One region of the Priestia sp. 10L35 genome, then DNA from elsewhere that is predicted to be linked to it. Evidence: a T-box and tRNA genes for the amino acid it is inferred to sense, from the RefSeq annotation. Region 1 holds a T-box; the other holds one or more tRNA genes.
What was found. A T-box is a leader RNA that pairs with one kind of tRNA and senses whether it is charged. The one in region 1 lies ahead of AC1DEF_RS01130 (valine--tRNA ligase), so its partner is inferred to be a tRNA-Val.
Positions count from the first base shown of each region.

Region 2: it has a tRNA-Val gene. The T-box ahead of AC1DEF_RS01130 (valine--tRNA ligase) is inferred to sense a tRNA for this amino acid. The anticodon was not compared.

Region 1 covers NZ_JBFTKA010000001.1:221,196-233,543, forward strand. The annotation lists gene hemA (glutamyl-tRNA reductase) at 1-1,017, shown strand, start outside; gene AC1DEF_RS01090 (cytochrome C assembly family protein) at 1,032-1,865, shown strand; gene hemC (hydroxymethylbilane synthase) at 1,879-2,811, shown strand; gene AC1DEF_RS01100 (uroporphyrinogen-III synthase) at 2,811-3,584, shown strand; gene hemB (porphobilinogen synthase) at 3,602-4,582, shown strand; gene hemL (glutamate-1-semialdehyde 2,1-aminomutase) at 4,599-5,888, shown strand; gene spoVID (stage VI sporulation protein D) at 6,036-7,187, shown strand; gene ysxE (spore coat protein YsxE) at 7,265-8,314, shown strand; gene AC1DEF_RS01125 (hypothetical protein) at 8,326-8,523, opposite strand; T-box leader at 8,754-8,998, shown strand; gene AC1DEF_RS01130 (valine--tRNA ligase) at 9,081-11,723, shown strand; gene AC1DEF_RS01135 (bifunctional folylpolyglutamate synthase/dihydrofolate synthase) at 11,820-12,348, shown strand, end outside.
Region 2 covers NZ_JBFTKA010000005.1:283,113-295,460, reverse strand. The annotation lists gene AC1DEF_RS19715 (MurR/RpiR family transcriptional regulator) at 1-154, opposite strand, end outside; gene gnd (phosphogluconate dehydrogenase (NAD(+)-dependent, decarboxylating)) at 305-1,204, shown strand; gene gntK (gluconokinase) at 1,230-2,771, shown strand; gene AC1DEF_RS19700 (NCS1 family nucleobase:cation symporter-1) at 3,050-4,576, shown strand; gene AC1DEF_RS19695 (GntT/GntP/DsdX family permease) at 4,847-6,175, shown strand; gene AC1DEF_RS19690 (DUF1349 domain-containing protein) at 6,330-6,941, shown strand; gene AC1DEF_RS19685 (YitT family protein) at 6,980-7,600, opposite strand; gene AC1DEF_RS19680 (Lrp/AsnC family transcriptional regulator) at 7,773-8,222, shown strand; gene AC1DEF_RS19675 (arylamine N-acetyltransferase family protein) at 8,250-9,005, opposite strand; gene AC1DEF_RS19670 (DsbA family oxidoreductase) at 9,026-9,637, opposite strand; tRNA gene AC1DEF_RS19665 (tRNA-Val) at 9,768-9,839, shown strand; gene AC1DEF_RS19660 (DEAD/DEAH box helicase) at 10,008-11,453, shown strand; gene AC1DEF_RS19655 (copper homeostasis protein CutC) at 11,518-12,147, shown strand; gene AC1DEF_RS19650 (hypothetical protein) at 12,275-12,348, shown strand, end outside.

The DNA.
Region 1 (12,348 bases):
TCAATGGTGATTGGTGAAACACAAATTCTTGGACAAGTGCGTTCAAGCTTTTTGCTTGCTCAAGAAGAAGAAACAATTGGAACGGTTTTTAATCAGCTGTTTAAACAAGCTGTGACATTAGCCAAAAAAGCTCATCATGAAACAGAAATTGGTGCGAATGCAGTTTCTGTCAGCTATGCAGCTGTAGAGCTTGCTAAAAAGATTTTTGGAGACTTATCATCCAAACATGTGTTGATTCTTGGTGCGGGAAAAATGGGTCAGCTTGCCGTACAGAATTTATATGGCAGCGGAGCTAAAAAAGTAACGGTAGTGAATCGAACATTTGAAAAGGCACAAGAGCTAGCAAACCGTTTTTCTGGAGAAGCCAAACCATTTGCTGATCTTCAACATGCTTTAAGCGAAGCAGATATCTTAATTAGTTCAACAGGGGCTAATGACTATGTAGTAACGAAACAAATGATGAGTGAAGCCGAGCGTACGCGTAAAGGTCGTCCATTGTTTATGGTAGACATCGCCGTTCCGCGTGACTTAGATCCAGAACTAGATGAGCTAGAGACGGTCTTTTTATATGATATCGACGATTTAAACGGGATTGTAGAATCCAATTTGCAAGAGCGTCAAAAAGCTGCGGATGAAATTGAAATTATGCTTGAAGCTGAAATTGTTGCTTTCAAGTCTTGGCTTGGTACATTAGGCGTTGTGCCTGTTATTTCTGCACTTCGTCAAAAAGCACTTACCATTCAAGCTGAAACGATGAAAAGCATTGATCGTAAGCTCCCAGATTTATCTGAGCGTGAGCGCAAAGTTTTAAATAAACATACAAAAAGTATAATTAATCAACTTCTTCGCGATCCAATTTTACACGCGAAAGAATTGGCTGGAGAGAAACATGCTGAAGAGTCTTTAGAGCTGTTCATGAAAATTTTTAATATTGAACAGGAAGTTGCTTTACAAAAAGAAAAAGAAGAGCAGCTTCATACATCGATTACGTCTCATTCAGTAGCTTATCAGTCTTAAGTGAGGATTGAATAATGGTTGATATGGAATTAACCAGAATCTATGAATTGATTGTGATTTTATACGCGGTGAGCGTTTTATTATATTTTATTGATTTTGTACAAAATAACCGGAAGGCAAACTCGATAGCCTTCTGGTTACTTTCTATTGTTTGGGTTTTGCAAACAGCCTTTTTAATTTTACGAATGTTTGAGACGGGAAGGTTTCCTATTCTTACCGTTTCTGAAGGGCTGTATTTTTACGCGTGGGTCTTAATTACTCTTTCACTTGTGATTAATCGCCTGTTCCGCGTTGATTTTATGGTGTTTTTTACAAATGTGATTGGTTTCTTAATTATGGCTATTCATACGTTTGCTCCACTTGAAACATACACTGCTGTCCAGTCGGAGCGCCTTGTGTCAGAATTATTAATCATTCATATTACTATGGCTATTTTATCTTACGGCGCTTTTTCAGTCTCTTTTGTTTTTTCCGCTCTGTATCTTGTTCAGTATAATTTATTGAAAAAGAAGAAGTGGGGCAAGCGCTTGCTAAGAATTGAAGATTTAACAAAGCTAGATTACATGTCCTATGTATTAATTTTAATTGGTGTACCGCTGTTATTGCTTTCGTTAATCTTAGGAATCATATGGGCTTATATTAAATACGTAGATTTTCATTGGTACGATACAAAAGTGTTAGGTTCATTTTTAATGTTTGTTGCATACAGCGCTTACTTGTATGCTAGACTGCGTAGAGGTATTCAAGGAAAGGCAATCGCAATGTGGAATATTGGATTGTTCTTAGTCTTACTTATTAATTTCTTTTTATTTGGCAGTTTATCGAATTTTCACTTTTGGGGTTCGTAATTAGGAGGACAACATGCGAAAAATTATTGTCGGCTCTCGTCGAAGCAAACTTGCGTTAACACAGACCAAGTGGGTCATTGAACAGTTAAAAAAACAAGGTCTTCCTTTTGAGTTTGAAATTAAAGAAATGGTTACAAAAGGGGACCAAATTTTAAATGTAACGCTGTCCAAAGTAGGCGGTAAAGGTCTTTTTGTAAAAGAAATTGAACAAGCCATGTTAGATAAAGAAATTGATATGGCCGTTCATAGTATGAAAGATATGCCGGCTGTTTTGCCAGAAGGATTAACGATTGGATGTATTCCTTTACGAGAAGATCATCGTGATGCGCTTATTTCAAAAAATGGTGAGCGATTTGAGGAGCTACCAAGTGGTGCTGTGATTGGGACAAGCAGCTTGCGTCGAGGGGCACAGCTTCTATCTATGCGTTCAGATATCGAAATTAAATGGATTCGAGGAAATATCGACACACGCCTAGAGAAATTAAAAAATGAAGATTACGATGCGATTATCTTGGCAGCTGCAGGGTTATCTCGTATGGGCTGGTCGAAAGATACGGTCACTCAGTACCTAGAGCCGGAAATAAGCGTTCCCGCTGTGGGACAAGGAGCTTTAGCTATCGAATGCCGAGAAAATGACCATGAATTATTATCGCTTCTTCAAGCTCTAAATCATGATGAAACCGCTCGTGCTGTTAGAGCTGAACGCGTATTTTTAAAAGAGATGGAAGGCGGATGCCAAGTGCCGATTGCGGGTTATGGGCGTATATTGGACGGCGGAAACATTGAGCTAACGTCGCTAGTTGCGTCTCCTGATGGCAAAACGATTTACAAAGAGCACATTACGGGAAAAGACCCCGTTGCTATCGGTTCAGAAGCTGCTGAGCGCTTAACATCTCAAGGAGCTAAGCTTTTAATTGACCGTGTAAAAGAGGAGCTGGACAAATAATGAGTCATGAGGCTCCTCTTTTTTTGAAAAAAGTTTTGATTACAAGAGAAGCGAAGCAGGCTCATTCATTTGCAGCACGGGTTAAAAAGCTTGGAGGCATACCTTTAAGCTTACCAGTCCTCACGTTCGTACGTTCTAACAATGAAAAAGAAGTGGAAGATGTCCTGCTGTCGATTGACTGTTTTGATTGGATTGTTTTTACAAGTCAAAACGGCATTTCTTTTTTCTTTGAATGGCTAAAAGAGTTAAATATCAGTTGGAGTGTTTTAAAAAGATTAAAAGTGGCTGCGGTTGGAGAAAAAACCGCAAAATTGCTAGAAAAACACGATATTAATGTGCAACTTGTTCCAAAAGAATACGTTGCGGAATCACTTCTTGAGTCGTTAAAAGCAAATGTGTCACATCACGAGCGAGTTCTCCTTGTACGAGGACAATTAGCCCGCTCTGTTTTAAAAGATGGGTTAAAAGAGTGTGAGGTAACGGATCTAGTTGTATATCAGACCATTCGAAATCAAGACTCTGAACGCTTGGTTAAGCAACATTTAGAAACAGGAATTGATGCCATTACTTTTACAAGTTCTTCTACAGTGAGATTTTTTGTCGAGTCAGTTAAAGATATTCCGAATTGGCTTGAGCTTATAAATAGAACCAAAGTTGTTTGCATCGGTCCTATTACGAGTCAGACAGCGAGCGAATATGGAATTAAGCATCTTGTTCCTAACACATACACAATAAATGGTATGATAGATATGTTGGTTAGTTGTTTTGAATAATAAAGGAGGATTTTAACATGAAAGATTTACAATTTACACGTCATCGTCGTCTTCGTAATTCTGTAAATATGCGTGCGCTTGTACGTGAAACACATTTACATGCTGAAGACTTTATATATCCTATTTTTATTGTAGAAGGTGAACAAAAAAGAAATGCTGTAAAATCAATGCCAGGTGTGGATCAAATTTCTTTAGACTACTTGAATGATGAAATCCAAGAGTTAGTCGATTTAGGAATCAAGTCAGCTATGGTATTTGGTGTTCCCGCTGAAAAAGATGCGGTCGGCTCACAGGCATACCATGACCACGGAATTGTCCAAAAAGGTATTCGTCAAATTAAAGAAAATTTTCCAGACTTTGTTGTTATCGCAGATACATGCTTATGTCAATACACAGATCATGGCCACTGTGGTGTAATTGAAGACGGAAAAATCTTAAACGATCCTAGCCTTGACTTATTAGCGCGTACAGCGGTCAGTCAAGCTAAAGCAGGAGCGGATATTATTGCGCCTTCAAACATGATGGACGGTTTCGTGGCAGCTATTCGCCACGGTCTAGACGAAGCTGGATTTGAAGATGTGCCCGTGATGTCTTATGCTGTTAAATATGCATCTGCTTTTTACGGACCATTCCGCGATGCAGCGCATTCTTCTCCTCAATTTGGAGACCGTAAAACATATCAAATGGACCCAGCCAATCGCTTAGAAGCACTTCGAGAAGCGGAATCTGATGTCGAAGAAGGAGCAGATTTCTTAATTGTAAAACCGGCTCTATCATATTTAGATATTATGCGCGATGTAAAAAATACGTTTAATTTACCGGTAGTAGCTTATAATGTGAGCGGTGAATATTCAATGATTAAAGCGGCAGCTCAAAACGGCTGGGTAAATGAAAAAGAGATTGTTCTTGAAAAATTAATTAGCATGAAGCGTGCAGGAGCGGATTTAATTGTAACGTATCATGCTAAAGACGCAGCACGCTGGTTATCTGACAAGTAATTAAGGAGGCTTACACATGAGAAGTTATGAAAAGTCAAAAGCAGCTTTTTTAGAAGCGCAGCAATTAATGCCGGGTGGAGTAAACAGTCCTGTTCGTGCATTTAAATCAGTAGATATGGATCCTATTTTTATGGAACGAGGAAAAGGCGCTACGATTTACGATATTGACGGCAACAAATATATTGACTACGTCTTATCATGGGGACCTTTAATTCACGGACATTCCAACGATCAAGTAGTTGAAGCAGTAAAAAAAGTAACGGAATCTGGTACAAGCTTTGGTGCACCAACATTAATTGAAAATGAGCTTGCTAAGGTTGTTATTGAGCGCGTTCCTTCAATTGAAATCGTCCGTATGGTGAGTTCAGGTACGGAAGCAACGATGAGCGCACTGCGTTTAGCACGTGGCTATACGGGCCGCAACAAAATTTTAAAATTTGAAGGCTGTTACCATGGACATGGTGACTCTCTTCTAATTAAAGCTGGCTCAGGCGTTGCAACGTTAGGCCTACCAGATAGCCCGGGAGTGCCTGAAGGAATCGCTAAAAACACGATTACAGTGCCGTACAATGATCTAGAAAGCGTACAATATGCTTTTAAAGAATTCGGAGATGACATTGCTGGAGTAATCGTTGAACCGGTAGCAGGAAATATGGGTGTGGTACCGCCTCAGCCAGGTTTCTTACAAGGGCTTCGTGATATCACATCAGAATATGGCTCACTGCTAATTTTTGATGAAGTAATGACAGGGTTCCGCGTAGCGTACAACTGTGCACAGGGATACTACAACATTATGCCTGACTTAACTTGCTTAGGAAAAGTAATCGGTGGCGGTTTACCAGTAGGTGCTTACGGTGGTAAAGCTGAAATTATGGAGCGAGTTGCACCAAGCGGCCCGATTTATCAAGCAGGTACATTATCAGGTAATCCGCTTGCGATGACAGCTGGATACGAGACGTTAACGCAGCTGACACCTCAATCCTACGATGAGTTCATTCGTAAAGCAGATCGCTTAGAAGAAGGATTGATGGCAGCAGCTGAAAAATATGATGTGCCGTTTACGGTAAACCGAGCTGGTTCAATGATCGGTTTCTTCTTTACAAACGAACAGGTAATAAATTACGAAACAGCGAAAACATCGAATTTAGATTATTTTGCAGCTTACTATCGTGAAATGGCTAATGAAGGCGTGTTTTTACCTCCTTCTCAATTCGAAGGAATGTTTTTATCAACTTCTCATACAGATGCAGACATTGAACATACAATTGCAGCAGCTGAAAAAGCCTTTTCGAAGTTACGTGGATAAACAGATAAATAAGATTGAATTTTATATCAAAGCTTACGGAGTATTCCGTAAGCTTTTTTAGTTTTAAAGACATATTTTAATTTATTTGTTCATACATCTTTAATGACCGCGCTATTACCTGGCGGGTGTTGGAAGGGGGAGAACAATTTGTCGCAGGATAATTTATCATGTCTGCGTTTTTCCGTAGAAGAATCAGTATGGTTTCAAAAAGGACAGGAAGTCTCACAACTTTTGTCTATCTCCTTAGAGCCTCAAGTATCTATTCAAGAATATGACCAATACGTGTCTATTCGAGGAGCATTACAATTAACAGGTGAATACGAAACGTACGAGGGAGAGCACTCGTTACGCGAATATACAAATGAGAATCAAGTGCAATCTATCTCTGTCCGTGAAGACGGAACGGCTGAATTATCACATCAATTTCCTGTTGATATTACCATTCCTAAAAATCGTATTCAAAGTATTGAAGACGTATATGTATCTATTGATTTATTTGATTATGAATTGCCAGACACAAATCAGCTGCAGCTAATGGCTGACTTGTCCATCACAGGATTGTACGGAGAACAGCATGAGGAACGAGAAGAAGAGGAAGAGTTTTCGGAGGAACAGCACATCGTCTCTTATGAAGAAGTGGACGATGGTGAAGAGGTATATACTGAAAACGTTGCTCAAGAAGAAGAAGAACAAGAGTTTGACGTAAGCTATCGTGAAGCTCCCGCACTTTTAGAGGCAGAGGCTATTGAAGAAGAGCATTCAGAAGAGCATTCAGAAGAGACCCCTAGTTATTTTTCATCTGTATTTAAAAAAGAATCTCGTGCTGAGCCGGTTGTGGAATATGAAGAGGAAGCATATGAACCATTTGAAGTCGAAGTGAAAAAAGAGGCCCAAATCGAGGAAGAAAGAGAAGACAATGTGATTGAACTGTTTCAGCTTCGTCAAGAGCAAGAAAGCTTCGAAGAATCGCAAGCTAGTGAATTGAATACGTATGCTGACGTTCAACAAGAGGCTAGGCAAGAAGAAGCTGAACAAGAAGAGGAAAAGATTATTGTTGAATTTCGGAAAGAAGAAAATGAAAGCGGCCGAAATGAAAACGCCCTTTATTTAACAAAGCTCTTTTCGCGGGAAGAAGAAGCTTTTTCAACGTGGAAGCTTTGTATTGTTCAAGACGGAGATTCGCTTGATACGATAGCAAACCGCTATAATACGAATGTACAAAACATTTTACGAGTGAATAATTTAGAAGATGAATATGAGCTGGAAGAAGGAAGCATCTTAAATATTCCCGTTCGTTAAAGTCGGAAAGAAAACAGTTTTGACGCATATAATGTCTTAACTGTTTTCTTTATTTTTTACGAGGAAGGAGAATATAGATGCAGCGGACAGTAGTAGACTACAAAGTATTGTTAAAAGAATATGACTTAGATGTTGACTTTATCGAAGACTACGGAAAAGTAAAAAAAGTCTATACGAAAACCGGCGTATTTGCGCTTAAAGAAATGGCGAATCATCAAGAACGAAATCAAAACTTCATTCAAAAGCTGCAGAACGTGTATCAAAAAGGATGGATGGGATTTGTCCCTATTTATCAAACAAAGCGTTCTCAACCCATTGTTTCAGATGAAAGCGGCTCGTATTACTTAATGCCGTGGCTCCCAAATAATCCGACCGAAGAGCGTGATATTCGATATCATAAATTATTTCAAGAGCTTGCTAAGCTTCACGGCGCTTCGGCGCAGGAAGTAGAAGTGAAAAAAGAAGATATAGAAAATCATTATACATCGATGAAAGAAACGTGGGAAAAACGTCAGGAAGAGCTGAAGCAGTATGTAGCAGAATGCGAGAAAAAAATCTATATGTCCCCGTTTGAATTGCATTACTGTACGTTTTATTATGAAATGACAAGAGCGCTTGAATTTGGTTTTGGAAAGCTCGATCAGTGGAACGATGAAATGGAAGAAAAGGAAAAGATCCGGCTGGTTACGTCTCATGGAAAGCTATCGGCTAAACATTTTATCTATGACGAACGGGGAAATGGTTTTTTTATTAATTTTGAACATGCAAAAGATGCTTCACCGATTTATGATTTGGTCTCATTTTATTTCCGTACTCTTCGCACATACCCAGTAACTACCTATGACAGCTATGAGTGGTTTAGTACGTATGAAAAACATTTTGCTCTCAGAGAAGAGGAACGGCTGCTTTTACACAGTTATTTGGCGTTTCCAGAACCCTTGTATCAGTGTATCGTTCAATATAGGCAGCATAAAGAAAGTAAAACAGAGCTTGAACATATGCAGTCATTTATTCGAGCATACTGGCTGACGAAAAACATTGAACAGCTCAATATTAAAATATTTGAAGTAGATCAGCAAAAAAAAATGGCAGCGGAAGCAGCTGCACAAGCCCAAGCGAACGAATAGCGCTTGGGTTTTTAAATCCAGTCCGAATATAAAGCAACCGCTAGTATGGCAAGCAGTGCCAACAACAGTACATCAAAGGTTGTAGGGAAAAATAGTGTACGTATACCTTGAAAAATTGTTAAAGGAACAATAAACTGTCCACAAGCCGCTCCTGCTGTTTTGAGCCACCGCTGCAGCTGATACGAATTTACATTTATTCGTTTCTTCATTTGTACATGCCCCTTTCAATCCACGTGCCCAGGTTAAAGTAAGTATATGAAAAAAGAAAGAAATGGTGTCATTTTTTTGAGCGGACTCTTCATTTTATTTCCAAAATTAGCGAGTGAATGAAAAAATAAAGAGCAGAACAAAAAAATTATGAATATAATCGTAAAAAAGTGGAGAAGATTATTGACGATTCAACATTTTTTCATATAGTATAATTAAGAGAAATTCATACATAAATACAGTGAATAGGAAGAGTACGGGATGTTCGTCTTTCAGAGAGAGAAATCAGCTGCTGTGAGATTTCTTAAGAATGTGCACTCGGAATGTCGCCTATGAGTAGCTTTTTTGAACAGCTGCATAGCTCAGTAGAAAAAGCCGGTTAATCAACCGTTATGAAATGAAGTGTATAGGCTTATCAAACGGGATACGTCTATAAAAAAAGGTGGTACCGCGAAATCAACTCCTTTCGTCCTTTTATTAGGAAAGGAGTTTTTTTATGTTTATAAAAGCTTTACACAGTTTCTAAAGACTGAAACTTTATATTATGGAGGTATACATTATGTCTGAAAAAGAAGTGACTCTTCCAACGAAGTATGATCCAAAAGCCGTTGAAGAAAATCGTTATCAGTATTGGTTAGACGGGAAGTTTTTTGAAGCAACAAATGACCCTGAAAAAGAGCCATATACAATTGTAATTCCACCCCCAAACGTAACGGGCAAGCTACATTTAGGCCACGCTTGGGATACAACGTTACAAGACATCTTAACGCGTATGAAGCGCATGCAAGGCTATGACGTTTTATGGCTTCCTGGCATGGACCATGCGGGGATTGCAACGCAGGCAAAAGTAGAAGAAAAGCTTCGCAGCGAAGGGAAAAGCCGCTACGATCTAGGCCGCGAAAATTTTGTAGCCGAAACATGGAAATGGAAAGAAGAATATGCAAGCTTTATTCGCCAGCAGTGGTCGAAGCTAGGACTTGGCTTAGACTATTCACGCGAGCGCTTCACGCTTGATGAAGGCCTTTCTAAAGCAGTGCGCGAAGTATTCGTAACGCTTTACAAAAAAGGGTTAATCTATCGCGGAGAATATATTATTAACTGGGATCCAGCTACAAAAACAGCTCTTTCAGACATCGAGGTTATTTACAAAGATGTACAAGGTGCGTTTTATCATATGCGCTATCCGTTGGCAGATGGTTCTGGACATATTGAAATCGCAACAACTCGTCCTGAAACAATGCTAGGAGATACGGCTGTAGCTGTTCACCCTGAAGATGATCGTTATAAGCACTTAATCGGCAAAAAGGTTGTCCTTCCGATTGTAGGTCGTGAAATTCCAATCGTAGGCGATGATTATGTAGATATGGAATTCGGTTCTGGTGCGGTGAAAATTACGCCTGCTCATGACCCGAACGATTTTGAAATTGGAAACCGCCATAATTTAGAGCGTATTTTAGTGATGAATCAGGACGGTACGATGAATGACAAAGCAGGTAAATATGAAGGAATGGATCGTTTTGCTTGCCGTAAGCAAATTGTTAAAGACCTTCAAGAAGACGGTGTATTGTTCAACATTGAAGACCACATGCATTCAGTAGGTCACAGTGAACGAAGCGGTGCCGTTGTTGAACCTTATTTATCAACTCAATGGTTTGTAAAAATGCAGCCGTTAGCAGATAAAGCAGTAGATCTTCAAAAGCAAGAAGAAAAAGTAAACTTCGTGCCTGATCGTTTTGAAAAGACATACTTACACTGGATGGAAAATATTCGCGACTGGTGTATTTCGCGTCAGCTTTGGTGGGGACATCGCATTCCAGCTTGGTATCATAAAGAAACTGGAGAAGTATACGTAGATCATGAGGCTCCAGCAGATATCGAAAACTGGGAACAAGATTCAGATGTATTAGATACATGGTTCAGTTCAGCGCTATGGCCATTCTCAACAATGGGCTGGCCCGATGTGGATGCAGCTGATTTCAAACGCTACTACCCAACAAACGTGCTTGTAACAGGCTACGATATTATTTTCTTCTGGGTATCTCGTATGATTTTCCAAGGTCTTGAATTTACGGGTAAACGTCCGTTTGACGATGTACTCATTCACGGTCTTGTACGAGATGCTGAAGGTCGTAAAATGAGTAAATCACTTGGTAACGGTGTAGACCCAATGGAAGTAATCGAGAAATACGGTGCAGATTCTCTTCGCTACTTCTTATCTACAGGAAGCTCACCAGGACAAGATTTACGCTTCAGCTTTGAAAAAGTCGAAGCGACGTGGAACTTTGCAAATAAAATTTGGAATGCTTCTCGTTTTGCATTAATGAACATGGACGGCATCACATTTGAAGAGCTTGATTTATCAGGCGAAAAGTCAGTTGCTGATAAATGGATTTTAACGCGCTTAAATGAAACGATTGAGCACGTAACAAAATTAGCTGACAAATATGAATTCGGTGAAGTTGGACGCATTCTCTATAACTTTATTTGGGATGATTTCTGCGATTGGTACATTGAAATGGCTAAACTTCCTCTTTACGGAGAAGATGAAGCAGCTAAAAAGACAACTCGCTCAATTTTAGCTTATGTACTTGATAATACAATGCGACTTTTACATCCATTCATGCCGTTTATTACCGAAGAAATTTGGCAAAGCTTGCCGCATGAAGGCGAATCGATTACAGTAGCTAAATGGCCGGAAGTACGCCCTGAGCTTTCTGATAAAGAAGCTGCTAACGATATGCGTTTACTTGTAGATATTATCCGTGCTGTTCGTAACATTCGTGCTGAAGTGAACACGCCGATGAGCAAACAAGTAAAATTATTTATCAAAGCTAAAGATGAAAATATTCAAAACCAGCTTGAAAAGAACCGTGCGTATGTAGAACGTTTCTGTAATCCAAGTGAGCTTGTGATTTCAACAGATGTTTCATTAGATGAAAAAGCAATGACTGCTGTTGTAACAGGCGCAGAATTAATTTTACCTCTTGAAGGTTTAATTAATATTGAAGAAGAAATCGCGCGTTTAGAAAAAGAATACGACAAGTTAAACAAAGAAGTAGAACGTGTACAAAAGAAATTAAACAACCAAGGCTTTATTGCAAAAGCGCCTGCTAAAGTAGTAGAAGAAGAGCGTGCAAAAGAGCAGGATTATGTTGAAAAACGCGAAGCTGTTCAGTCTCGTATTGCTGAATTACGCGGATAATCGACGGGTTAATGAACCAACAGAAAAAGCGTGGCTTGTATAGCGACGCTTTTTCTCTACATAATAATAGCGATGGAAAAGAAAGGTGAATAAAAGATGATAACGACATATGAAGAAGCGCTTGATTGGATTCATAACAGACTTCGCTTTGGAATCAAGCCGGGGTTAGAACGAATGGAATGGATGCTAGAGCAGCTTGATTTTCCGCAGCAAAATCTAAATGCTATTCATGTTGCTGGGACGAATGGTAAAGGTTCTACCGTTTCTTATTTGCGAAACATGTTAGAAGAAGCAGGGTATAAAGTTGGAACGTTTACTTCTCCTTATATCGAAACATTTAATGAGCGGATCAGCGTGAATGGACAGCCTATTTCAAATGAAGCAATGACCGCTCTTGTTCAGGAAATAAAGCCTGTTGTGGAGCGACTAGAACATACAAGCTTAGGATCAGCAACGGAATTTGAAGTGATTACAGTCATGGCTTTTCTTTATTTCGGCTATCATGAGTCAGTTGACTATGCTGTGTTTGAAACAGGTCTTGGAGGACGATATGACTCAACAAACGTTGTGAATCCTATGGTGAGTATTATTACAAACATTGGATTTGATCACATGGCAATACTAG
Region 2 (12,348 bases), on a different contig from region 1:
TTGCATCAGCTACATTTAAATCGTCTGCCACTTCGTTAATGGTACTGTGAATAATTTGTTCCGGCTGTTCTAAAATATAATTTGCTATTTTTTTCTCTTTTTCACTGAATCTAGCATAGTGAGAACGAATTTTTCCTAAGCAATTTTGCGTCATAACTGATGTTCCTTTCCACGAATTTAGTAGTAAAAAGAGTATAGCATAAAAATATGAGTGAAAAAAATTTTCTTGTAAACGATTGCAAAATGAAAAATAATTCGTATAATGGAGGTAATGTGAAATTTTTTTTCAAAAGGAGTTTGTAAAATGAAAATTGGATTAATCGGTTTAGGAAAAATGGGATATAATTTATCATTAAATTTAATGGACAACCATCATGAAGTAGTAGCTTATGATGTAAATAAAGAAGCGGTAGAAAAACTTGCAAATGAAGGAGCAACTGGCGCCTTTACTGTTGAAGAGTTAGTTAATGAACTTCCTCCTTCACCTAAAGTTGTATGGATTATGGTTCCGGCTGGAGAAGTAACGGAAAATGTTATTACAGAACTAAAAGAACTTCTGTCAGAAGGAGATATTATAATAGATGGAGGAAACTCTAATTATAAAGAATCTGTTCGACGTGCTCAGGATCTTCAGGAAAAAGGTATTTACTTCTTTGATGTAGGGACAAGCGGCGGAATGGAAGGGGCAAGAAACGGAGCGTGTACAATGATCGGTGGAGATGCGGAAGTATTCCGTACAATTGAACCGATTTTTAATGATATTTGCGTAGAAAATGGATTTATGTACGCAGGTAAAAGCGGAAGCGGTCACTTTTTAAAAATGGTTCACAATGGTGTAGAATATGGAATGATGCAATCCATTGCTGAAGGATTTGAAGTCCTGGAAAAAAGTCAGTTTGATTTCGACTATGAAGCCGTAGCACGCGTTTGGAATAACGGATCTGTTGTTCGTTCTTGGTTGATGGAACTAACGGAAAATGCGTTTTCAAAAGATCCTAAACTAGACAGTATTAAAGGAGTCATGCAGTCTTCTGGCGAAGGGAAATGGACCGTAGAGACTGCTCTTGATCTTCAAACGGCAACTCCTGTTATTGCTTTATCGCTAATGATGCGCTATCGTTCATTAGAGGAAGATACATTTACAGGAAAAGTTGTAGCAGCACTTCGAAACGAATTCGGCGGCCACGGTGTTGTAAATAAGTAAAGTAGTAAAGTAGGGGGACAGCAGCATGAGCAAAAAATATGCAATAGGTGTAGATATCGGAACAACGAGTACAAAGTCTGTATTGTTTTCAGTAGACGGTACAGTCATTGCAAATCATGGGATTGAGTATCCATTATACTCGCCGACGCCCGCGATGGCTGAGCAAGATCCTGAAGAAATTTTTCAAGCAGTTGTACGTACAATTCAAACGGTTGTAAAAACGAGCGATGTAAAACCTGAGGATATTTTATGCGTTTCATTCAGCTCAGCTATGCACAGTGTTATTGCCGTTGATCAGCAGGGAAAGCCGCTGACAAAATGTATCACGTGGGCGGATAATAGAAGTGCAGAATGGACGGAAAAAATTAAAAATGAATACAATGGTCATGAGATTTATTTGCGTACGGGTACGCCTATTCATCCGATGTCGCCGCTTTCCAAGCTAACATGGCTATCTAATGAACAGCCTGAACTAGTGAAGGGAACACATAAATTTATTTCGATTAAAGAATATGTATTCTTTAAGTTGTTTAACGAATATGTTATCGACTATTCGATTGCATCAGCAACGGGTTTGTTTAATCTGAAAAATCTTGCGTGGGATGAAGAAGCACTTAAAGTAGCAGGTGTTACAACCGATCAGTTATCCACTCCTGTTTCAACAATGCATCAGTTAAAAGGGCTAAACCCAGCGCTTGCAGTTGACATGCACTTACTTCCAGATACGCCCTTTATTGTAGGTGCAAGTGACGGTGTATTATCAAATTTAGGCGTAAATGCAATTGAACCAGGCGTTGTGGCTGTGACAATCGGGACAAGCGGAGCTATTCGAGCAGTGACTGACAAGCCAGTAGTCGATCCGAAAGGTCGTATTTTCTGTTATGCGTTGACAGAAGACCACTGGGTAATTGGCGGCCCTGTAAATAACGGCGGTATGATTTTCAGATGGGCTCGCGATCAGTTTGGAGCGTCGGAAGTAGAAACAGCTAAACGCCTTGGAAAAGATCCGTATGAAGTATTAACGGATATTGCAGCTTTAGTGAAACCGGGAGCGGACGGTTTATTGTTTCACCCATACCTTTCAGGAGAGCGTGCGCCGCTTTGGGATGCAAATGCTAAAGGTTCATTCTTCGGCCTAGGTTTGCATCATAAAAAAGAACATATGATTCGTGCTGTATTAGAAGGCGTTATCTTTAACTTGTATACGGTATTATTGGCACTTGAAGAGTTAATTGGAGAGCCTACAAAAATTCAGGCAACAGGCGGATTTGCACGTTCCGCACTTTGGCGTCAAATGATGGCAGATATTTTTAACCAAGAAGTATCGGTGCCGGAAAGTTTTGAAAGTTCATGTCTAGGAGCAGTTATCCTTGGCTTATATAGCCTTGGCGAAGTTGACTCATTGAACGTTGTTTCTGATATGGTTGGAGCGACTAATCATCATTATCCAATCAAAGAAAACAGTGAAGTATATAAAGAGTTAACGACTATCTATATTCGTTTGGCTCGCTTATTTAAAGAAGAATACGAAAGCATTACGGCTTTTCAAAAAAAATATGTACATTAAGTTCACAAATCATCGCTTGAAGTTTTCAAGCGATGATTTTTTGTGTGTTAGGTTATCTAACAACCAAAAGAGTTGACACTACACAATATATAAAAGTTCCCTCAAATAATGTTACAATTTGTCCAGTGTATCCCCGTTTCTCATTAAATATAATAAGGGATAACGTTAGTATTTATCACATACTAGAAGGAATCGTCACAAACGCCTTTATATTTCAGAAAATTCAAATAAAATTTGTTTTTTGAAATGAACTTATTTTATGAAAAGGGGTTTTATGGATGAAAACACAAATTGAGCAAGATGGAATTGTGACGCTCACAGATGAGACGCACAATCAGCTGAGCGGCAGTGACCTTTGGAATGAGGATTTACGTCCGACTACGATGAAAGAGCATTCTTGGAAAGGAGTTAACTTTGCCACGCTTTGGATTGGGATGTGTCTGTGTATTCCAGCTTACACAATGGCGAGTGGAATGATGACGCTTGGAATGAACTGGTGGCAAGCAATTGGTACAATCTTTTTAGGAAATGTTATTGTTCTTATTCCTATTTTGCTTAATTCTCACGCTGGAACCAAGTTTGGCATTCCTTATCCAGTATTTGCCCGCCTGTGGTTTGGAGATAAAGGAGCACATATCCCAGCACTGGCTAGGGCCATCGTGGCTGCTGGGTGGTTTGGAATTAATACATGGATTGGAACGGAAGCAATTGATACACTTCTAAGCGCTTCGTTTTCGTCTTGGAATGGTTTAACTGGTCATACAGCCATTGTATTTGCTCTTTTTTGGCTTTTAAATGTAGGAGTGGCATATAAAGGTCCGCAAGCGATTAAAGTATTAGGAGCGATTGCTGCTCCCGTTATTGGTATTTCGGCTATTATTCTTTTTATATGGGCTTATACAAACTCGGGAGGGTGGGGCCCCATTTTATCTACGCCTTCTAAATTTACATCAACAGGAGAATTTCTAGCCGTATTTTTCCCAGCTTTAACGGGGGTTATTGCCTTTTGGGCGACGCTCGCTTTGAACATTCCGGATTTCTGTCGATATGCTAGAAGTCAGAAATCTCAAATGGTTGCGCAAACCTTTTCCTTGCCATTGACGATGAGTATTTTTTCATTTATTGGAATTGCCGTTACTTCAGCAACAATCGTTATATTTGGAGAAGCTATTTGGGATCCAGTGGCCTTAGTAGCTAAATTCCCTCCGTTTATCATTTTCTTAGGAACAATCGTTATCGTGCTTTCTTCTTTAACGATTAATGTGGGAGCAAATATCGTCGCACCAGCCCGTGCAATTGAGAATCTGAATCCAAAGAAAATCACGTTTGCGATGGGGGCGCTAGTGACCGGTATTTTTGCTATTCTACTTCAGCCATGGTACATCATGTCTAATTTCGGGAACTATATTTTCGGCTGGCTTGGAACATACGGAGCGCTGCTTGGCCCTATAGACGGCATCGCCATTGCTGACTACTGGCTTGTAAGAAGGAGACAGATGGCATTAAAGGATTTATATGAGGTAAACGGTCGCTACAGTTATTCAACAGGTTTTAATAAAAACGGCATTTATGCATTAGTAATTGGCGTGGCCATACCCGTTTTAGGCTTACTGATTCCTGGACTGCGCTTTTTATGGGATAATGCCTGGACATTTGGTCTATTCATTTCTATCATCGCTTACACGTATCTCATGAGAGGAGATAAAAGTGTATTAGCGCCGGGGGAATATGAAGAAATAACGTTAAAAACAAGCGAAAAAACGATTATCGACAGTCAAACGGCTGATCCAACCATCACCAAATAAATAAGATGAATCCAATCATTAACATGATTGGATTTTTTTATGTGTTAAAACTGTATGGAAGAAAATTGATAAAATTTTTTTGAGTTTTTTTGTTGATTTAAGAATTTTTTTTTCATATAATTTAAGTAATAAAAAAATGAAATCGTTTTCTAAAATAATTAATGTAAACGATTTCGATAATTGAAACTTATTTTTAAAAAAATTCACAGGATGTAGAGCTTTTTTGCTACATAGAGAAAGCGTTTACTTAAAGGGAAGGTGGAAAGCAAGATGGATGCATACTTATTAGCTATTACAGTTGCCGCAATTGTTATTGTTATTGTAGGTGTTTCAGTTTTTAAATGGCATGCGTTTATTAGTTTAACGGTTGCGAGTTTGTTTTTGGCAATTGCTTCTGGGTTATCAATGGATAAAATTGTTGGCGCTTACGAAACGGGAGTGGGCGGTGTTTTAGGCCACTTAGTAGGAATTTTAGCGCTGGGAACAATTTTAGGTAAGCTGATGGCCGATTCAGGTGCCGGCATGCAGGTAGCGGATTATTTCGTAAGAATATTCGGTGTGAAAAGACTGCCATGGGCGATGCTAGTAGCAGGTTTCATTATTGGTATTCCTGTTTTCTTCGAAGTAGGAATTTTAATTCTACTGCCTTTAGTTATTTCCATTCATAAAACAACAAAACAAAATATATTATTGATTGCTCTGCCGGTTATTGCGGGATTATCAATTGTTCACGGTCTCGTTCCTCCTCATCCAGGTGCGATGGCAGCTATTAGTATTTACGGAGCAAATACGGGGAAAGTGCTTTTATATGCATTAATCATTTCAATTCCAGCTGCAGTTATCGCTGGACCGGTTTTTGCAAAATGGGTTCACAAACGAGTGATTCCAGAAGGAGAACCTGATCTAATTCGTATTACGACAACATCAAAAGATCTTCCTGGTACAGGCGTTTCATTTTTTGTCATTTTACTGCCCGTTCTATTAATGGTCTTAGCAGCTATAGCACCTGTTATTAACGGATTGCCAAGCGGCGTAGTGAAGTTTGTAGAATTAATAGGAAGTCCATTAATTGCACTTTTAATTGCTTGTTTTGCAGCGTTTTACCTGCTTGGAAAACGTCAAGGTATGACAAAAGATGTGATTAAAAAACTAACGGAAGAATGTTTGCTTCCTGTAGGATCTATTGTCTTAATTATTGGTGCAGGGGGCGGCTTCAAACAAGTATTAATCGATAGCGGAGTAGGTACAACGATTGGTCAAATGTCTGAACATCTATCTCTATCACCACTTGTACTTGCATTTTTAATTGCTGGATTAATCCGTATTGCTACAGGTTCAGCAACAGTTGCATTAACAACAGCGGCTGGTATTGTCTCACCAATCATTGAGCATATGTCCGGTGTTAACTTAGAACTACTTGTTATCGTTACGGGTGCGGGTTCACTAATGTTCTCTCACGTTAATGATGCTGGCTTCTGGATGGTGAAGGAGTATTTAGGATTAACAGTGAAAGAAACGTTCAAAACATGGACCGTTCTGGAAACGCTTCTATCCTTTATTGCTTTTGCAGGAGCACTTATTCTAAATGCATTAATTTAAAAATAAGACTCTTTTACTCTATGTAAAAGAGTCTTATTTTTTTATGAAAGAAAAGAATTTGCAAGAAAAATAATCAAAATATTTTATTTATTCGTTAAATTATGGCAAAATGGAAATAGAAGAATAATAGCTTCTAAGAAGGGAATGACAGAGAGTGAGTAATCAACTAGTATTTTTCACAAACTTTTCAGAAGGAAAATTAGATTCAGACGTTTCTTGGTATTGTCCACCAGCTCAATTTCAAATTGATACAGAAACGAATCGATTAGTGATTAAAACAGACGCTAAAACGGATTTTTGGCAGCGTACTCATTATGGCTTTGAAGCGGACAATGGACACTTTCTTTACCGTGAAGTAGAAGGCGACTTTGAAATCATGACAAAGGTGCATACATATCCAGTTAATCGCTACGATCAAGCAGGTCTCATGATTCGTGTATCAAAAGATACGTGGATCAAAACGTCAGTTGAATACAATCCCGATGGTCCTAACCAATTAGGAGCAGTCGTAACCAACCAGGGCTTCTCAGATTGGTCCAGTCAAAATTTTACTCAAAACAAATCAGCGCTTTATTTTAAAATTCAGCGCAAAAACGATGATTACACCGTTTGTTATTCAAGTGATGGAGATTCTTGGACTCAGCTCCGACTCGCTCACTTATTGAACTCAACCAAAGAACCTGTTCAAGTTGGTATTTATGCTTGTAGTCCTCAAGGAGAAGGGTATGAAGCCCAATTTGATTTTATAAAAGTAGAAAAAATGTAAATAAAAACCACGATTTAGCCACAGCTAAATCGTGGTTTTTATTTAGAAAGCGCATTATCTAAAGGCTGTGTGACAGAAGCGGATGTCGGTTGATTGTGTAAAGCAATTTTTTGCTTGAAGTAGCTGATGACAAAACCTGTAATCGCAATGGATATAACAGAGAAAATTCCTTTTGAAATTCCAATTGAATACATGCTCGACAGCACGACAAGGAAATCAAATGAAAAATTCACTTTTCCAGGATCCCAGCCAAATTTTCGCTGTGCGAATAACGCTAGAATATTAGCACCGCCGAGAGAAGCTCCGTTCATAAATAAAATGGATAAGCCAAGGCCGGCAATTAGTCCGCCCGTAACAGCACCCATCAGGCTGGGAAGTGTAAAAGAAGGAAGCAAGTGATCGAGTGAAGTGAGAAGCGATAGCAAAGACACTGATCCTATAGTTGTGGCGGTAAATTTCCATCCCATTTGAAAGAAGGAAAAGAGATAAAAAGGAATATTAATGAGAAAAAAGATTACCGCAAACGATAAGGGAAGGGCATATGACAAGCTAAGAGACAGACCAGCTGTTCCCCCCGTCACTACGTGAGAGTGCCGCAAGATAAGAACACCAATACTTGCAATCGTACATCCAAGAATAATCCATAAAACTTTTTTCATAAATAAACCCCTTTGTTTGTTTTTTCGGAATTTTCATTTTCAATTATCTACTTTAATGATAGGATATTAAATAAAGAAAACACATGTATAAATGAAGGAAATAATACTTGTTCTTTTATCAACTTGAATAAAGATTTTATTTATTATATTCATTTTGAAAGGAAAGGTTTGGATGGATGAAATCGATGCACAACTATTGTCTATTTTGCAAAGGGACGGACGTATGACGATTAGTGATTTATCAAAAAAGCTGGCTCTTAGCCGTCCAAGCGTATCAGAAAGACTGCAGCGTCTTCAGGAACGAGGAGTGATCCAGCGTTTTAGCGCTACGGTGTCTCCGAAAGCTTTAGGAAGAGATACACAGCTGTTTATTCAAGTAAGCGAATTAAAAAGAAAACCGGAGGAATTTGAAGACTTTATTGAGCAAAATGAAGACGTGCTTGAATGTCATCGCGTAACGGGGCCGGTTTCTTACTTTATCAAAGCAGCCGTGTCTGGAATGGATGGACTTAGAATGCTAGTGGATGAACTGATTCCTTATGGAAATGTGAATACCTCAATTATTTTAAAGTCGCCTGTAGAAAACAGGATGATTACTCCTGTACAAAAACCGGCCCCATAAGAGGCCGGTTTTCTGTGTAAGGAGATATTAATAAAATCCTTTAATAATATAAAAATGATTTTGTAAAATATCAGGTATTTCTTCTTCTGAAACGTTCCTTTTCGTCTTTTTTTCGCCATCTGTTACAGTTAGCGTTTCACCAGAGAGGGTAATGCGCCCTGTAGGGGTTGCGATCGTAACAAGACGTTTGTGTACAAACGGAGAATCCGCTGACGTTTGATTGAACTCACACATGGGAGTAAAGTCAGTCAGTTTCTTAGGAAGCGTAGACACACGGTACAGCGTTTTCCATACATCATCTTCCCATCGCTGCAAATCATACATATGCTCAGCAACGTTTGTCATACGATAAGAGCCGCTTACATCTATTACTACTTCGCCATTTAAAGGCATTGGCTTGCGCACAGAATCTCCAAATCCAACGTCTACGATGTAAGGCTGATTTTCAATCGTCACAAGGTTTGTAGCGTGACTTCCTTCAATGGTCCACGTGCCGTCGGGTTTTTTGACGGTAGCTGAAACGTAAGAGACTTCATATCCGCTTTCTTTTAACAGCCAGCCAAATAGACCGTTTAATTCGTAGCAAAATCCTCCCCGCAAATTTACGATTACTTTTTGAAAAATTCGTTCTAAATCAATTATGATAGGGGTTTGAGACAGAACATCTAAGTTCTCAAAAGGAACATGAAGCATGTGTTTGTTCTGTAAAGCAGCTAAGCTTTCATACGTTGGGCTATCCGGTTTCTTAGCTAAAAACCGACTAAAATAATAATTAATATTCATCAAATGCACCTCTTAGTAAATCATTTCTCTCTGTCTTTAGCAGAACGTTCATGTAACAGCTCTTTTTCGATTGTCTCTTTGGAAGCGAATCCTTGAAATGCACGGCTGTCAATTTTTAAAGTCGGTACTTTCGTTACATGAGCATCTTCATACGCATGAACTAAGCTATCTTTATGAACTTGTTCGAACGTCCGGTCTTTTAAGATACGTATAAATATTTCTTGATCTAAATGCAAGGAATCAGCGATTTCTGCTAAGACTTCAATCTGGCTAATATCTTTTTCCTCTTCCCAATAAGCTTTAAAAACAGCATCTACATAGGCACTTTCTTGACCATGTTTTTTAGCAAAATGAAAGCCTTCATGTGCTAAATGAGTGCGCGGGACTGGAGGCATGTCCGGTATATTTATTTCTACGTGCAGCTGTTGTGCTAAGGGAGCTATCGATTGATTCCAAGGTCTCTCTAAAACATCTTCTATTTGCTCCATCTGCTGGGCTGGCTCAGGACAAAGTTCAAAAGGCTTCCATTCAATCTCAGTCTTTTGTTCTTTCATGACTTCTCTTAAAGGCTTAGTGGCTAGAAAACATAGTGGACAGACAAAATCAAAATAAAACTCAATATGCGCTTTCATCCCGTCACGCTCCTTTATGGCATGTTTTTATTTTATCAAAAATAAAGACGATCCTTCCAACTTGGGAACTGCGGAAAAATAGTTGACAAAATTGGATAACTCTTTCTATAATATAGTCAATACATATCACGAGCGATTAGTTCAGTGGGAGAATACATCCTTGACAGGGATGGGGTCGGGGGTTCGAATCCCTCATCGCTCATACCAAAGCCGTTTTCTTATTAATAAGAGAGCGGCTTTTCTCTTTTGTTTGACAAATCAATGCTACATTAAATCTTGAGCGCGTATAGAAGAATTAAAGTATAATGAAACATAGTGCATCAGGTCATGATAAAGATAATCACTAATTTAAAATAAATGAGGGTACAAAATGAATCAAAGAAGTTTTAGTCAATATGGTCTTAGTGACAAGGTAGCTAAGGCGCTTTCTAGTCTGCAATACAATCATCCTACGGAAGTACAAAGCAAGGTGCTTCCCATCGCGCTAGAAGAAAGAGATGTTGTCGTGAAGTCTCAAACAGGAAGTGGAAAAACGGCTTCCTTTGGCATTCCACTGTGTGAATTAGTTAATTGGGAAGAAAATAAACCCCAAGCCTTAGTGTTAACACCTACACGAGAGCTGGCTGCGCAGGTAAAAGAAGATATTACAAATATCGGCCGTTTTAAGCGAATTAAAGCAGCAGCTGTCTACGGAAAATCACCGTTTGCTAAGCAAAAAGTAGAATTAAAGCAAAAAACACATATTGTTGTAGGTACGCCTGGACGAGTGCTTGATCATATAGAAAAAGAAACGCTTGCATTAGAGAAAATTCGTTATTTGGTTATTGATGAAGCAGATGAAATGCTAAATATGGGTTTTATTGACCAAGTAGAAGCAATCATTCAACATCTTCCTAGTGAGCGTGTAACGATGCTTTTCTCTGCTACGCTTCCTGAAGATATTGAAGAGCTTTCTCGCAAGTATATGAAAAAGCCGGTTGATGTTGAAATCAAAGCAAATGGATTAACGACAAGTACGATTGACCATTCTGTTATATCAGTAGAAAACGAACGTAAATTTGAACTGCTGAAAGACGTAACCACAGTAGAAAACCCAGACAGCTGCATCATTTTTTGCCGCACACAAGAGCAGGTAAATACGTTGTTAGATGATTTAGATGATCTTGGGTATCCTTGTGATAAAATTCACGGGGCAATGGTGCAAGAAGACCGTTTTGAGGTTATGAATGATTTCAAAAAAGGTAAATTCCGTTATTTAGTGGCGACAGATGTAGCTGCGAGAGGAATTGATATTGATAATATCACACACGTTATTAACTATGACCTTCCGTTAGAAAAAGAAAGCTACGTTCACCGTACAGGAAGAACGGGACGTGCCGGTAAAAAAGGGAAGGCTATCACATTTGTAACGCCTTATGAAGAGAGAATGCTATCGGAAATTGAAGAATATATCGGTTTTTCAATTCCAGCATCTACTCCTCCTTCTAAAGAAGAAGTACAGCAGGCAGCATCCGCTTTTACTGAAAAAATCAATGAGCGTCCAGAAGTTAAAAGGGATAAAAGCGAGTCATTAAATAAAGACATTATGAAGCTGTATTTTAACGGAGGAAAGAAAAAGAAAATTAGAGCGGTTGATTTTGTGGGAACAATTGCGAAGTTAGACGGAGTAACCGCGGACGATATTGGAATTATTACGATCCAAGAAAATGTCTCTTATGTAGAGATTTTGAATGGAAAAGGTCCAAAAGTGTTACAAGCAATGAAAAACAAAACGATTAAAGGAAAGAAATTAAAAGTTCATAAAGCGATTAAATAGCAGAAGGAAGTCCATCTTTTTAAAGATGGGCTTTATTTATAGAGCCAATAAAGGAGTTGAGAGTATGAAGTACATAAAAGAAGCGTGTGCAGAAGGGTATGAGCAGGCAAAAAAAGCAGAAAAGCTAGGAGCAGACCGCATTGAATTGTGTGACAATCTCAGTCAAGGAGGCACTACGCCAAGTTACGGCACCATTGAATATGCAAGCGAACATCTTGATACAGATATCAACGTGATTATTCGCCCAAGAAGCGGTGATTTTATATATTCCGAAGCAGAATTTCAAATTATGAAAAAAGACGTTAAAGCATGTAAAGACCTTGGAGTAAACGGAGTAGTATTTGGCATTTTAACAGAAGAAGCTGAAATCGATTACGGACGCACTAAAGAGTTAATAGCAGAAGCTCATCCTTTAAGCGTTACGTTTCATATGGCATTTGATGAGATTAAAGATAAATACAAAGCCATTGATATACTTAGTGAATTGGGAGCAGACCATATTTTGACCAAAGGAGGGAAAGGATCTGCTTTGCAAAATCTTCATATAATCCGAGAATTGATCACATATGCTAACGACCGTATTATTATTTTGCCCGGCGGAGGAATTCATGAAAGCAACGCAGAGGTGGTTATAAAAGAAACAAAAGCAGCTGAATTACACGGAACAAAAATTGTAGGAGATTTATCTCGTTAAATAAAAAGAGGCTGGGACAAAAGCATTTTAATCCAAGTGAAAAACGAACCATTAATCAATATGTTTGATTCGTGGTTCGTTTTTTTGATGGTGAATATAGTTTCATCTGTTTCGTTCCTTCTAGCAGGTGATTGGAGGGCAAGGCGAAGACTCCTGCGGGAACAGCGAAACAGATGAGACCCCGCAGGAGCACAAGCGACG